DNA from 4 places in the Chryseobacterium sp. GTID13 genome. Region 4 is predicted to be linked to each of the others. Evidence: riboswitches for the same ligand, from Rfam matches in the RefSeq annotation. Region 4 holds a riboswitch; each other region holds the start of a gene.
The links. A riboswitch is a leader RNA that binds a small molecule or an ion and turns the genes downstream of it on or off. The one in region 4 is predicted to bind cobalamin.

Region 1 (3,135 bases), 810 kb from region 4:
GCGAAATGGAACAACCTTGAAGAAGTCTTCTTTAAAAATACAACGTTAGATCCTAATCTGCTGGAACAGGTACGAAGAATCCTCGCCTTTGGAAACGGCTGTGAATACTGTATGGTAAAAGGCGGGAAAGCCGATTTCAGCCAGTCAGAGCTTAAAATATCCGTAGCTGTGAGCTTTGCCGAGCTTTTCTGTAAAGACCACCGTTCCATACTCAGGGCTCATTTCAGCATGCTGAGGGAATTCTTTTCTGACAAAGAAATTTCAGAGCTCTGTACGTTTGTCAGCTTTATCAGTGCTTCCCAGAAATTAGGAAAGATATTTAACCTGACGGAGGACTATCAGCCCAATGCAGTTATAAAAATGGAACAGCTTCCTTAAAAACTCAAAAACCTGATTTTTAATCTGAACCAGCATCTGAAAAAACAGGTGCTATTTTACTTCTATATACTCACCCCATGAATATTCTTTACCTCAGCCATCACGAAGGTACTGTGTGCACCTCCAATGGAATCCAATGATCCCAGCTTATTGAATACAAAATCCTGATAGTGCTTCATATCCCTTACCTGAACTTTAAGGAGAAAATCGAAATCCCCGGAAATATTGTAGCATTCCGCTACTTCATCAATCTGTAAAATATCTTCAACAAACTGATTTCCTACTGCACGGTCATGCATTTTAAGCTTGATCTGGCAAAAAACAGTAAAGCCCCGGTTCAGCTTTTCGGCTTCCAGAACTGCTGCATAATGTTTGATAAATCCATCCTGCTCGAGTCTTTTCATCCGTTCAAAAACAGGTGAAGGCGAAAGGTTGACCTCTTTTGCAAGCTCTTTTACCGTTAATTTGGCATTTTTTTGAAGGATTCTGAGCAATTGGAGATCCTTTTCATCAAGTCTTTCCACAGGATAATATTCTTTTTTAGGATTATATTTTCAAAAATACAGAATAATTCACTTAATAATATATATTGGAAAGAATTATTTTCTTAATTCCTTACATCTAGCCAATGAATTCACTTTAATAGCTAAATTTACCTCAGATTTGTTCTTTAACATCCTTCATCAAACAGAATAGGTTTTACCTAACGTAGATTAATAGGGAATCGTGTGAGAATCACGAGCTGTCGCGCAACTGTAAGTAATACCCAAAGTTTTATCCTGAAAATATCCACTGCCAAAGCGGGAAGGATGATAAAACCGTTACAAGCCAGGAGACCTGCCTATTCTGAATGGACAATGCTTTCGCGGTCTGAAGCTTCAGGTCATACAGATGATACTTTTTTGAATGTTCTTCACGTTAACAGGAAGATTACGTCCTTTTTGTATCCGTTCCATTCCCTGAAAAATTCTTTCCCGGCAGCATTGCGAAGCATTTTAAAAGAGCTTTTAAAATCATTATTGTTTAATCTAAAAGTATAGAACATGCAAACGCACATTCTTGGAAGCCCGCGTATTGGCCGCCACAGAGAACTCAAAAAAGCCTGCGAGCAATATTGGTCAGGCAAAGCATCATTAAATGAACTCCTGCAAACCGGGAAAACCATCTGCAGGCAGAACTGGAAAATGCAGCAGGAAGCCGGAATTGACCTCATTCCCTGCAACGATTTTTCTTATTACGACCAGGTTTTGGATATGACCTTAACCGTTGGAGCCATTCCGGAACGCTACAGAGAAATCACAACAAGAAACTCCAATTCTGAACTTGACCTTTATTTTGCAATGGCCAGAGGTTACCAGCAGGAAGGCCTGGATATTACCGCGATGGAAATGACGAAATGGTTCGATACCAATTACCATTATATTGTCCCTGAATTTCAAAAGAACCAGCAGTTCGGATTGTTTTCAAAAAGATCATCAGTGAATTCATCCATGCAAAAAAGGCCGGAATAAATGCCAAACCCGTAATCATAGGACCTCTCACCTATCTTCTCCTGGGAAAAGAGAAAGAAGACGGCTTTGATAAACTTGACCTTATAGAAAATCTTCTTCCCGTATATATTGAGATTTTAAAAGAACTGCAAAACCATGGAGCAAGTTGGATTCAGTTTGATGAACCTTTCTTGGGCCTTGACCTTACTGAAAAAGCAAAAGAAATTTACCAGTCCGTTTATGCTGAAATCAGAAAACAGTTTCCGGATCTTAAATTTATTCTCGCAACTTATTTTGAAGGTTTGAAAGACAACCTTTCGCTGGCAGTGTCACTTCCTGCAGACGTCCTTCATATTGATCTGGTACGCTGCCCTGAACAGCTGGAAGAAGTATTGGAAATCATTCCTCAAACATTGAGCCTTTCTTTAGGTATTGTGGACGGAAGAAACATCTGGAAAAATGATTTTGAAAAATCTTTGGCGTTTATTCAAACAGCTGTCAGTGCCATCGGTTCAGACAGGGTTTTTATTGCCCCTTCATGTTCTCTTCTTCACGCTCCTTTCGATCTTGATCTTGAAACTGACGAAAAAACGCTGTCCCCTGGAATCAAGCAATGGTTGGCTTTTGCCAAACAGAAAGTATACGAGATTGTTGCCTTAAAAAAGCTGGCATCAGGAAATGCAGATTACCAGGCATTACAGCAATATGCAGAAAATAAAAAAGCGGTTGATACCCGAAAAACTTCAGCACTGATCCATCATCAGGAAGTAAAGGATCGTGTGGAGGTTACTACTGAAGATGATACACGGAGGAACAGCCCGTTCAGTGTCAGAAAAGCAGAGCAGCAGAAAGTTTTACAGCTTCCCTTGTTTCCCACCACAACAATTGGTTCTTTTCCCCAGACCAAAGAAGTAAGAACCTGGAGATCAAAATTCAAAAAAGGAGACCTGACGGCAGAACAATATGACATCTTGTTGAAAAAAGAAACCGAAAGAACCATCCGCTGGCAGGAAGAAACCGGAATTGATGTCCTGGTTCACGGAGAATTTGAGCGCAACGATATGGTGGAATATTTTGGAGAACAGCTTTCAGGCTTTGCCTTCACGCAAAACGGATGGGTCCAGAGTTACGGTAGCCGCTGCGTAAAACCTCCGGTAATCTATGGTGACGTTCACCGTCCGCATCCAATGACGGTTTACTGGTCGCAGTATGCCCAGTCTCTGACTCAAAAATGGGTTAAAGGAATGCTTACAGGACCGGTCACCAT
Region 2 (3,135 bases), on a different contig from region 4:
TATACAAAGCTGTAATTGAAGCTCCAGTCTTTATAATCCGCCATCATGGTAAAGGTTGCAGCATGCCACGGCACATAGGAAATCTGGTCACCGTAGTAATCTTCTTTTTTATCGGTATAATCTCCGGCACGCTGATAAGTATAGCTCACCAAGGGTTTCAGCCTCACATTATGGATATCAAACTCAGCCTGAAGATTCACATCTGCCCCGATGATTTTTACTTCGCCTAAATTGGTCATCATCCATCTGAACAGATTGGTGGTAGGAACAGCAATAATCTTGTTTTCTACTTCATTATAATAGCCATCCACTTTGATATATATTCCTTTAAAAAATTTACGGTCATAAAGTTTCTGGTAGGTAAAGCCTACATCATATTGGTTGGTGTATTCAGGTTTCAGCATTACATTGCCGATCATTGTGTAATAGAGATCATTGAAAGTAGGCATCCTGAACACTCTTTTGTAGAAGGCCCTCACGGTAAGGTCTTTGGATTCAAAAGGCTGATAACTCAGGAAGGCTGAAGGTGTCCATTCGGTTTTATCCGGAGATTTTGCATTCATTTTTACTTCTTCATGTACGAAAGTTCCCAGAACGCTTCCTAAAAATTTCAACCGGTTCCACTGATAGGTTGAAGCAAAGGCAATGAGTGAAGTATAGCGGGTAGGAAAAGAGAAATCCCTCAGACTGGCATTCAGATTATTATACTGGAAATCAAAACTTGCACTTACATCCCAGTTTTTATGAATAGAATAAATATTTGAATTGGAAAAATAGAGTTCCCTCTGAACATAAGAATTATCTATCGGCAGAACGGTTGTTGCCACATTCACCGTATCTAAAAACCGGGTATAGTCGTAAGCAAATTTAGCCTTGAACTGGGTTTCGAATTTGGGGAACAGCTTTTTTCGGAAACCGGCCTGAACAAAATAGTTTTCATCCAGCATCTGCTGACCTTTCGGCCCGAAGTTATTATTAACAATAGCAGTGGGAACTCCACGATCGGAAATATAGCCGTAACCCCGTACACTCCAGCTTCCGTCATTAATGGTCCCGTTTAAAGCAGTTTCAAAACGTTTCGCACGGATGTAAGAATCATATCTTCTGGCAATGGTATCATTGGCAACAGATCCGTCAGAATTTTTCTTTTCGTATTTAAACTTATACAATCCGTCACTCTGCACAAACTCCGAACTGAAACTTGCCGAGACTTTATCCGAAATCTTCTGTTCCAAACGAAAGGAAGGATTAAATAAACTGATAGAGCCTAATTTTAATTTTAGCGTTAAGTTCGTTTTAATATCTCCTTTAAAAACAGGTATTTTAGGCTGAAGATAAATAGATCCTGAAGATCCGAAGTCTTTTGCCGGCTGAAAAATTTCACTTTTCTGGCCGTTGTATAAAGAAATAGCTTCAAGATCGTCCAGTGAAAACTTTCCAAGATCCACAATTCCGTTCTGAACATTCCCAAGCTGTATCCCATCGTAGAAAACGCCCACATGCTGGCTACCCATACTCCGGATATTCACCGTTTTCAGACCGCCCATTCCCCCATAATCTTTGATCTGAACTCCTGAGAAATACCGTAAAGCATCGGCCACCGACTGGCTGTTCAGTCTTTCCAGCTGTTCGCCGGAAAGGATCTGGGCAGGAAGAATTTCTTTAAAATCTTTTTTGTAAATCTGAATCGGAAGAATCGTTTTTTCCCGGATACTGTCGCCGGATTGTGAGAACAGAAGCTGAAATGCTGCCACAAATATTGTGATAACAACTTTCTGAAACTGTGAAAAACTAAGTTTTCTGACCATTAGCTCGTTTAGAATAATGTAGACGCTAATGGATATAAGATAGCAAAGATAAAGCACAGCTGTCACTGCACAGAATCCTTGTTGTCCTAAGCTTTATTCCACGAAAGCATCAAACGTTCATCCTCCGGCAGGTCTTCTGACTTACTCCGTTTTTGAAATCCTTCCCATTAAAAAAAACAGTGGATATACTCTTCAAAAACTTTGATGTGGAGCTTACAGCAGCGGGTCTGTTCCGGATTTTCACCGGATTCCCTTTTAAGTGCTTTTTACAGCGCACCAGATTGCGGCAAAGATAGAAAATTCTTCATAGAATCAAAATCGATTCAACAAAATGATTTTCAGCAACAAAACCCAGCAACTTCAGAATTTCAGTCGCTGGGTTGATTGGCTAACGGTGGCTTCGAGAACCTCAGCCACCACATGGAAGCTATTCGATCTTAAGAATAAAGAAACTATAAACCTTAAGGATAATAAAAAAACAATATTTCAAATTATAACATATACTTATTTTTCCGGCAATGGTGGCTGAGGCTCTCGAAGCCACCATTCCTTAAATTCCAAAATTGATAAAGACACTGAACCTGGATTTCGCTTCAATATCGCCACCGGCCAGATGGGAGTAAACAGGGAGCATTACTTCACTTCCCAGACTGAATTTTTTATAGGATGCCTCAAAACCGAGTTTTCCATACAAAGCACTTCCTGCCGTGTTGGGTAAAACTTCGTCAAACTGTTTGTTCTGATCATAAACTTCACCCTGAAGTCCGGCTTTGGCAGAAAAAATAGTATTTTTATTTCCTGTAAGCTGGTAAAAACCTGTTGCTGCATAATTCCATTGGTTTCCGAACCGGTAGTTTTTTTTGTTTTCAGTTTTTATGGTATAATCTGTATTGACGAGTACAGCCAGTTTGTTTTTCTGGAATTTATAGTTCAGAGCAGCCTGATAATCCCAGCTTCCTGTTCCGAGCTGAAAACTTGGATTGACACCGGAGGCTCCTTTCTCATCAAATTTCCCCAAAGGAATTTTCACCCCTAAACCGCCATTAAGCTGATGAAAATTATCTTTTGAACTTATGATCCGGTAGATTCCCATCAGGTTCAGATCTCCGATACCGCTGATATTAATATCACCCTGCATGGTTTTCTTTTCATGAAAATGAAATGGCAGACTGGCGTAGACACTCAGTTTTTCAGTCAATGGAATTTTACCCCAAACCTGCAGGGTATTGAAGTACTGATCCTGTGTATGATCTTTTACAAAAAGGTTTTCTTTGGCTTTATAGTGCTGTGCAAAATATTTGATCCCTATAAACTGGGGATTCAGTAA
Region 3 (3,135 bases), 110 kb from region 4:
GTTATATTTTCAGAATAATGTTCCTAGCTAGATGAACCTATTCCGATTTTACATTACAAAGATATGTAAATAAAATGGTATTATGCAATACAAAGTAGTGAAATTATTTTTAGTTTTATATTAACTTACTGATATTCAGTAGTATAAATTTTAGTTGAAATTTGTCATGAATTTGAAATCAGTTAAAATCGGCTTTGAGATTTTAATTTTTTGTACTTTTGAGTAAGATTTTACAGAAAGAATTCAGTGAAATTGTTTAAAACAAAGCACAACTCAGATGAATCACAAAATAATATTGCCTATTATCCTTTTCGGAAACTTTTATTGGGCTCAGAATCAGTTCGAGTTAAAAGATGCTTCGAAGAATTATGATGTAAAAATCAACGTGGAAACCTGCGAAAACAATGAATGCAGTGGAAAATCAACTGTTGAGCTGCTGGACAAGAAGACTTCCGGAAAATTTCAGACCTTAACTTCAGAGAATTTAAACTTCTATCTGAACGAGGATCAGAAACCTACTGCGAATATCATTCAATTATATAATGAACAGAGTCCATTGATTTTTGATGATTTCAATTTTGACGGAACAGAAGATATAGCCATCAGAAACGGAAATGAAAGTGGGTATGGAGGCCCTTCTTATGATGTCTACGTATTTAATAGTACTAAAAAGCAAATGGTTCTGAGTGAGGAATTAACCGCCCTGGCTTACGAAAATCTGGGAATGTTCAATACGGATTCTGAGAGAAAAAGATTAATTACCTATTCCAAATCAGGTTGCTGCTGGCATCTCACAACGGAATATACGATAATTCCGCAACGCGGATTGTTTAAAGTATATGAGCTGGAAGAAGATGCAACCGGCGGAGAAACTGTAAAAGTGACCAAAAAAGAATTCATCAACGATCAATGGATAAAGAATATTAAAACTTATCCCATCAACGAATATTATAAGAATTAACAATGAAGATACAGAAGGAAATCGATTTTATCCTGGCAGTAGATGCCCTGAAAAACGTACAAAGAAGAAATTATAATGCCGACGATTCCAGAAGGGAAAATACGGCAGAACACTCATGGCAGATCATTATTCTGGCCCAGATCCTTTATCCATACGCTAAAAATAGAGTGGATATTGATCTTTTAAGAGTAATAAGAATGCTTTCCATTCATGATCTGGTAGAAATAGAAGCAGGTGATACTTTTATTTTTGACGAAAAAGCAATGGTAGGAAAATTCGAGAGAGAGAAAATTTCAGCCCGGAAAATTTTCGGAATCCTGGATGAACCTTTACGTACCGAATTTTTTGAGCTATGGCTTGAATTTGAAGAAGAAAAGACCCCAGATGCTATTTTTGCCTGTTCAATCGACCGTATTATGCCTTTTATCTTGAATTCCCATACTTCAGGAAAAAGCTGGACAGAAGCCGGTGTTACCGAAAAACAGATCAGAAATATGCTTGAACATGCGATCACGAGGGCATCAGATGAAATGGGAGAGGCCTTTGAGATGTTGTTGAGTAAAAGCCTGGAGACAGAAAAAGTGATCAGATAACCGGTTTCTGATAGGTTTGAAAAATAGTTTCGGGCGGCCGCAGGCCGCCCGAAACATTTTTTTATAATCATCATTACATGATCCTGATCGGCTTTTTAAATTCATCAATGGCTACAAACGTAAAATCGCCTACAATAGCTCTTTCTCTTTCATAAGAGTACATCTGTTCCGTATAGATCTCAACATTCACTTTCATACTGGTTTTTCCCACATAGGCAACCTTCCCGATCAGCTCAACAATTGTTCCGGCAGGAATAGGTTTTTTGAAATCGATCTTATCGCTGCTTACGGTTACCACTCTTTTTCTTGCAAAACGTGTTGCGGTGATAAAAGCAACTTCATCCATCAGCTGCATGGCTGTACCTCCGAAAAGAGTATCGTAGTGGTTGGTGGTATTCGGGAAAACCGCTTTAAAAATTCTGGTTTCGGATGCTGCAATTCTTTCTTCTGTAGTCATATTTCATTATTAATTAATGCGAAATGAAATATTATTAAAATAACAGAGCAGAGACAGGAATCAAAGGAATCCCTGAAAACAGTCCATCAGATCAATAAACTTCAGATCGCGAAAGTTTCTTGTTTAAAGAAAAGGCAGGTCTCCTGACTTGTAACATCTTTTACCTCCTTCCCGTGCCTGCACAGTGGATCCGTGGTAAAGACTTCAGTTACTTACAGTTGCGCGACAGTCCGTGATTTTCACACGGTTCCCTTTTAATCTGCGTTAAGCAGAACCGGTTTCTGTGATGAATTAGCGTTAAAACTTTTTCAGGACAAAAATAAGAATATTACAGAAAAAAACGGCAATTATTCCGGACTATTGTAAATAATCTGGCTCATTACCCTTCCTTCCTTGATGGTCCAGAGAGTGGTGTACCTGTTTTCACCGGAACCATTGATCATATAAAGATAGATATGGTCATTGTCAAGGGCAGTTACCCCGATATTGTTAAAATCCATGGTAGGCTGGAACATATTTTTTATGGCTTCCCTTACAAAAACAGAACCTCTTCCGGGCTGCTGAACCCTAATGGATTTGATCTCCGTCATTCCTTCAGGAAGTGCATCTTTGATTCCCCACGGCTTTATTTTATCGATGGTAAGAATTTTTCCGTCTGCATCTTTTTCCTGCTTTCTGTAACCGGCATTGGAAGGATAAATATCGATAACAACCTTCGTTCTTTGGGCAGTCGGTATTTTCGGATTGCTATTGTCTGTGAAGATAAGTGATTTCCCGTTCTTGGATTTTGAAGGCGTGAACTGAGGAAGCTGATCGATGAAGGCAACACGCCCCTTATTGACCATTCCTTCTTTCTCAAGATTCTCATATCTCACAAAAGGCTTTTCATCGTCCTGCTTTTCAGGATATTTGATCCAGATCCATTCCGTTTCTCCCGGTGCAGGCTTTACATAAACAAATACATCCCCTTTACGCATCCGGATCTTGTCTACAATTTTTCTGTAGTCATCCTTGTGAACACGCACATTGGCGTAGCCTTCTTCAGCTTTTACAACGCCGAAAGGAACCTTACTCTGTCCCTTCACAAATGATAAGGAAAATAGACTGAAAGCGGATAAGTACAA
Region 4 (3,135 bases):
TTTTACTTTCTGAACGGGAATGGACAAAGTCAACGATTTTTTCAGTTCCTCTGCCTGCTGATCGTTCCAGATTCCCATACAGTGATTGGTGATTCTTCCCCGCGGCTCTACGCCTGTAGCTTCTACCATGATCAGTCCGGTTCCTCCTTGTGACCTGCTCCCGTAGTGTACAAAATGGAAATCATTGGCCATGCCATTTTCACAGGAATACATACACATAGGAGACATTACCCATCTGTTTTTCAGTTCTACATTTCTGAATTTTATTGGTGTATACAGCATTTTATTTTTTTTGAATTTTCAATTTAATGGATGAATAAAAAAACATTGTTCAATTGGTGAAAAAGGAGTACTTTTAGCCCCCTTTTTTAGTCATGACTAATATATGAAAAAAGACATACAGATCAGTTACGAGCACTTTAAAAACAGCAGTGAACTGAGCGATATAGAAAAAAACTGTTCGAGAGTGCCAAACAGGCCCGTGAAAATGCCTATGCGCCTTACTCGAACTTCCTTGTAGGATGTGCTGTTCTGCTGGAAAACGGTGAAATTTACTCAGGTAACAACCAGGAAAATGCAGCCTATCCATCAGGACTATGTGCGGAAAGAACGACTCTTTTCTGGGTGGCTGCTAATTTTCCTGATGTAAAGGTCAAGAAGATTTTTGTAGTGGGCGGACCAAAGGAATTCCATGAGAAAAATCCTCCGATCCCTCCTTGTGGAGCATGCAGACAAAGTTTAATAGAATATGAGACAAAACAAAGTGAAAACATAGACCTTTATTTTTCAAGCATGAATGATGAGGTCGTGAAGGTGCATTCTATTAAGGATTTGTTACCTTTTTATTTTGATTCATCGTTTTTGTAAGATGAAATTTTGTCAATTGTAAATTTTGCTTTGCAAGTGAAGAGTTGGTTTGAAAAAATTCATTCAATTCATATATCTGTATTATCTTGCGAAGCAAAATTGACCATTCACTATTGACCTTATCATTCATTTTTTTACCCTTTTTGTGAAATACATATAAAAAGTTATCTTTGCAAAAATTTTGGTTTCCAGCATTTTGGAAATAATAGGGAATTGGGTGCGATGCCCAAACTGTCCCCGCAACTGTAGATCGCAATAAGATTTTCTGCAAAAAACCACTGTTCATACGGGAAGGTGCAGAAAGCGAAAGTCAGGAGACCTGCCAGAATTATAACTAAAAACGGATTACTTTCGGAGGAAAAGTAAAATAGTATGGATATAAAAAGGTCTTTATTACTGCTTTGTTCGTCTTTTGGCGGCTTTCTTTTCGGACAGGAGAAAGCTGTTGACACTATTTATATTTTCGACAGCCAGATGAAAAAAGCAAAACTTTTTCACCCGGTCCGTACAATTACTCCTGAAGATGTTGAGAAAAACTCAACCAATCTATCTGAACTTTTACGCTTCCAGTCTTCCATTTACATTAAAGAAAACGGTCGTGGTGCTGTTTCTTCACCATCATTCCGGGGAACAACGGCTCAGCAGACTGCTTTTGTATGGAACGGAATCAATATCAACTCGAGCTTTTTGGGGCAAGGGGATGTGAATAATATTCCTCTCTTCGGATATGATCAGATTGATATAAAAGCTGGCGGAGGAAGTGTTGTATATGGAAGCGGTGCTATCGGGGGAAGCATTCATTTAAATAACATTTTAGATTTCAACAGGGGTTTTAAGGCTTCTGTTTTTTCAGAGGTGGCATCTTTTGATACCTATAATAATTTTGCACAGGCTGCTTTCAGCAATGAAAAATTGAGTGTAAAGGTTTCAGGAAGCTATATAACCAGTCAAAATGACTACAAGGTTCCTGAATTCGTGGTAGGAAATACCGGGTTTCATAATACCAACGGAAGATATTATAATACTTCGGTCAATATTGGCGTAGCGTATAAAATTGCTGACCACCAGACTATTTCATGGCAAAACCAGATGTTTGATGCTTCCCAGCATTATCCTATTTTCGAACTGAACGGTAATAAAACGAAATATAAGGTGCAGACTTTAAGAAGCCTGATTGCATGGGACATTAACAAAAGTAATCTTTCCAACAGTCTGAAAATGGCTTACACAGAGGATAATTTCCAGTATTTTGCAGATATTAACCAACCTAAGGCAAGTGGGGCAGACGGAAAGAATTACATTTTTAAGAATGATTTCAATTATTTCATCACTCCAAAGATCAACATCAATGCTATCGGGGAATTTCAGGTGAACAAGGGTGAAGGTTACCAATCGGACAAAAATAGTCAATCAGGAATTGGGGTTGTCAGCAGAAATGTAGGTTCCTTATCCGGCTTAATAAGATATTTTGCTACAAAAGATCTCCGTTTCGAAGCAGGAATTAAGAAGGATTTTGTAGAAGACATCTCTTCTCCCCTTCTGTATTCTTTTTCCGGGAAATGGAATGCTGTGAAATGGTATCATGTAGGAATTAATTTTTCAAAAACTTCAGATACCCTTCTTTTAATGATCTTTACTGGCAGCCGGGAGGAAATCTGGATCTGGTTCCGGAAACCTCTGTAAATATTGATATGAACCATGAGTTCAGCTTTGGGGATTTTAAGATTGCTCTAAGCCCTTATTATATGGATATCAAAAACCTGATCAACTGGCTTCCGACCTCTTTGGGGTATTGGGCACCATTTAATACGTACAGGGTTGAATCTTACGGTCTGGAATCTCAGGTTACCTGGAATAAAACCTTTGGTAAACATGCTTTGAAGCTGGACGGAGGCTATACGTATTCAAAATCGATCAACAAAGACACTGATTTGCAGAGGATGTATGTTCCGATGCACAAGGCAGTCGGAAATATAGAGTATGGATATTCTTTATTCAAAGTATATGCTCAGGGAATGTTCAACGGCCTTACGTATACAACATCCGACGAAAAAAGATCTGTAGCGATTGACCCATATTTTATTTTGAATGCCGGAATTTCTGCATCGCTTTTCAAGAAATACACTTTAGGATTTAAAGTAAATAACGTCACGGATACCTATTACCAGACAGTATCTCTTTACCCGATGCCTAAAAGAAATTACAGTGTTTATGCAACAATTAATTTTTAAACTTAAAAATATTATGAAACTGACAAAACTTCTACAT

Region 1: linked by a shared signal. The riboswitch ahead of metE (5-methyltetrahydropteroyltriglutamate--homocysteine S-methyltransferase) and the one ahead of N4G44_RS15105 (TonB-dependent receptor) in region 4 are both predicted to bind cobalamin.
Region 2: linked by a shared signal. The riboswitch ahead of N4G44_RS04335 (TonB-dependent receptor) and the one ahead of N4G44_RS15105 (TonB-dependent receptor) in region 4 are both predicted to bind cobalamin.
Region 3: linked by a shared signal. The riboswitch ahead of N4G44_RS14540 (acyl-CoA thioesterase) and the one ahead of N4G44_RS15105 (TonB-dependent receptor) in region 4 are both predicted to bind cobalamin.

What each region holds. Positions count from the first base shown of each region.
Region 1 covers NZ_JAOCMB010000005.1:1,020,030-1,023,164, forward strand. Annotated here, with positions in the region: gene N4G44_RS11055 (carboxymuconolactone decarboxylase family protein) at 1-378, shown strand, start outside; gene N4G44_RS11060 (Lrp/AsnC family transcriptional regulator) at 441-902, opposite strand; cobalamin riboswitch at 1,056-1,237, shown strand; gene N4G44_RS11065 (hypothetical protein) at 1,292-1,423, opposite strand; partial or broken gene metE (5-methyltetrahydropteroyltriglutamate--homocysteine S-methyltransferase) at 1,422-3,135, shown strand, end outside.
Region 2 covers NZ_JAOCMB010000002.1:873,390-876,524, reverse strand. Annotated here, with positions in the region: gene N4G44_RS04335 (TonB-dependent receptor) at 1-1,808, opposite strand, end outside; cobalamin riboswitch at 1,918-2,104, opposite strand; gene N4G44_RS04330 (transporter) at 2,359-3,135, opposite strand, start outside.
Region 3 covers NZ_JAOCMB010000005.1:1,721,126-1,724,260, reverse strand. Annotated here, with positions in the region: gene N4G44_RS14550 (XAC2610-related protein) at 278-961, shown strand; gene N4G44_RS14545 (HD domain-containing protein) at 964-1,554, shown strand; gene N4G44_RS14540 (acyl-CoA thioesterase) at 1,628-2,011, opposite strand; cobalamin riboswitch at 2,128-2,306, opposite strand; gene N4G44_RS14535 (hypothetical protein) at 2,359-3,135, opposite strand, start outside.
Region 4 covers NZ_JAOCMB010000005.1:1,827,083-1,830,217, forward strand. Annotated here, with positions in the region: partial or broken gene N4G44_RS15095 (NADH:flavin oxidoreductase/NADH oxidase) at 1-282, opposite strand, end outside; partial or broken gene cdd (cytidine deaminase) at 386-867, shown strand; cobalamin riboswitch at 1,033-1,208, shown strand; gene N4G44_RS15105 (TonB-dependent receptor) at 1,240-2,550, shown strand; gene N4G44_RS15110 (TonB-dependent receptor domain-containing protein) at 2,529-3,098, shown strand; gene N4G44_RS15115 (YncE family protein) at 3,112-3,135, shown strand, end outside.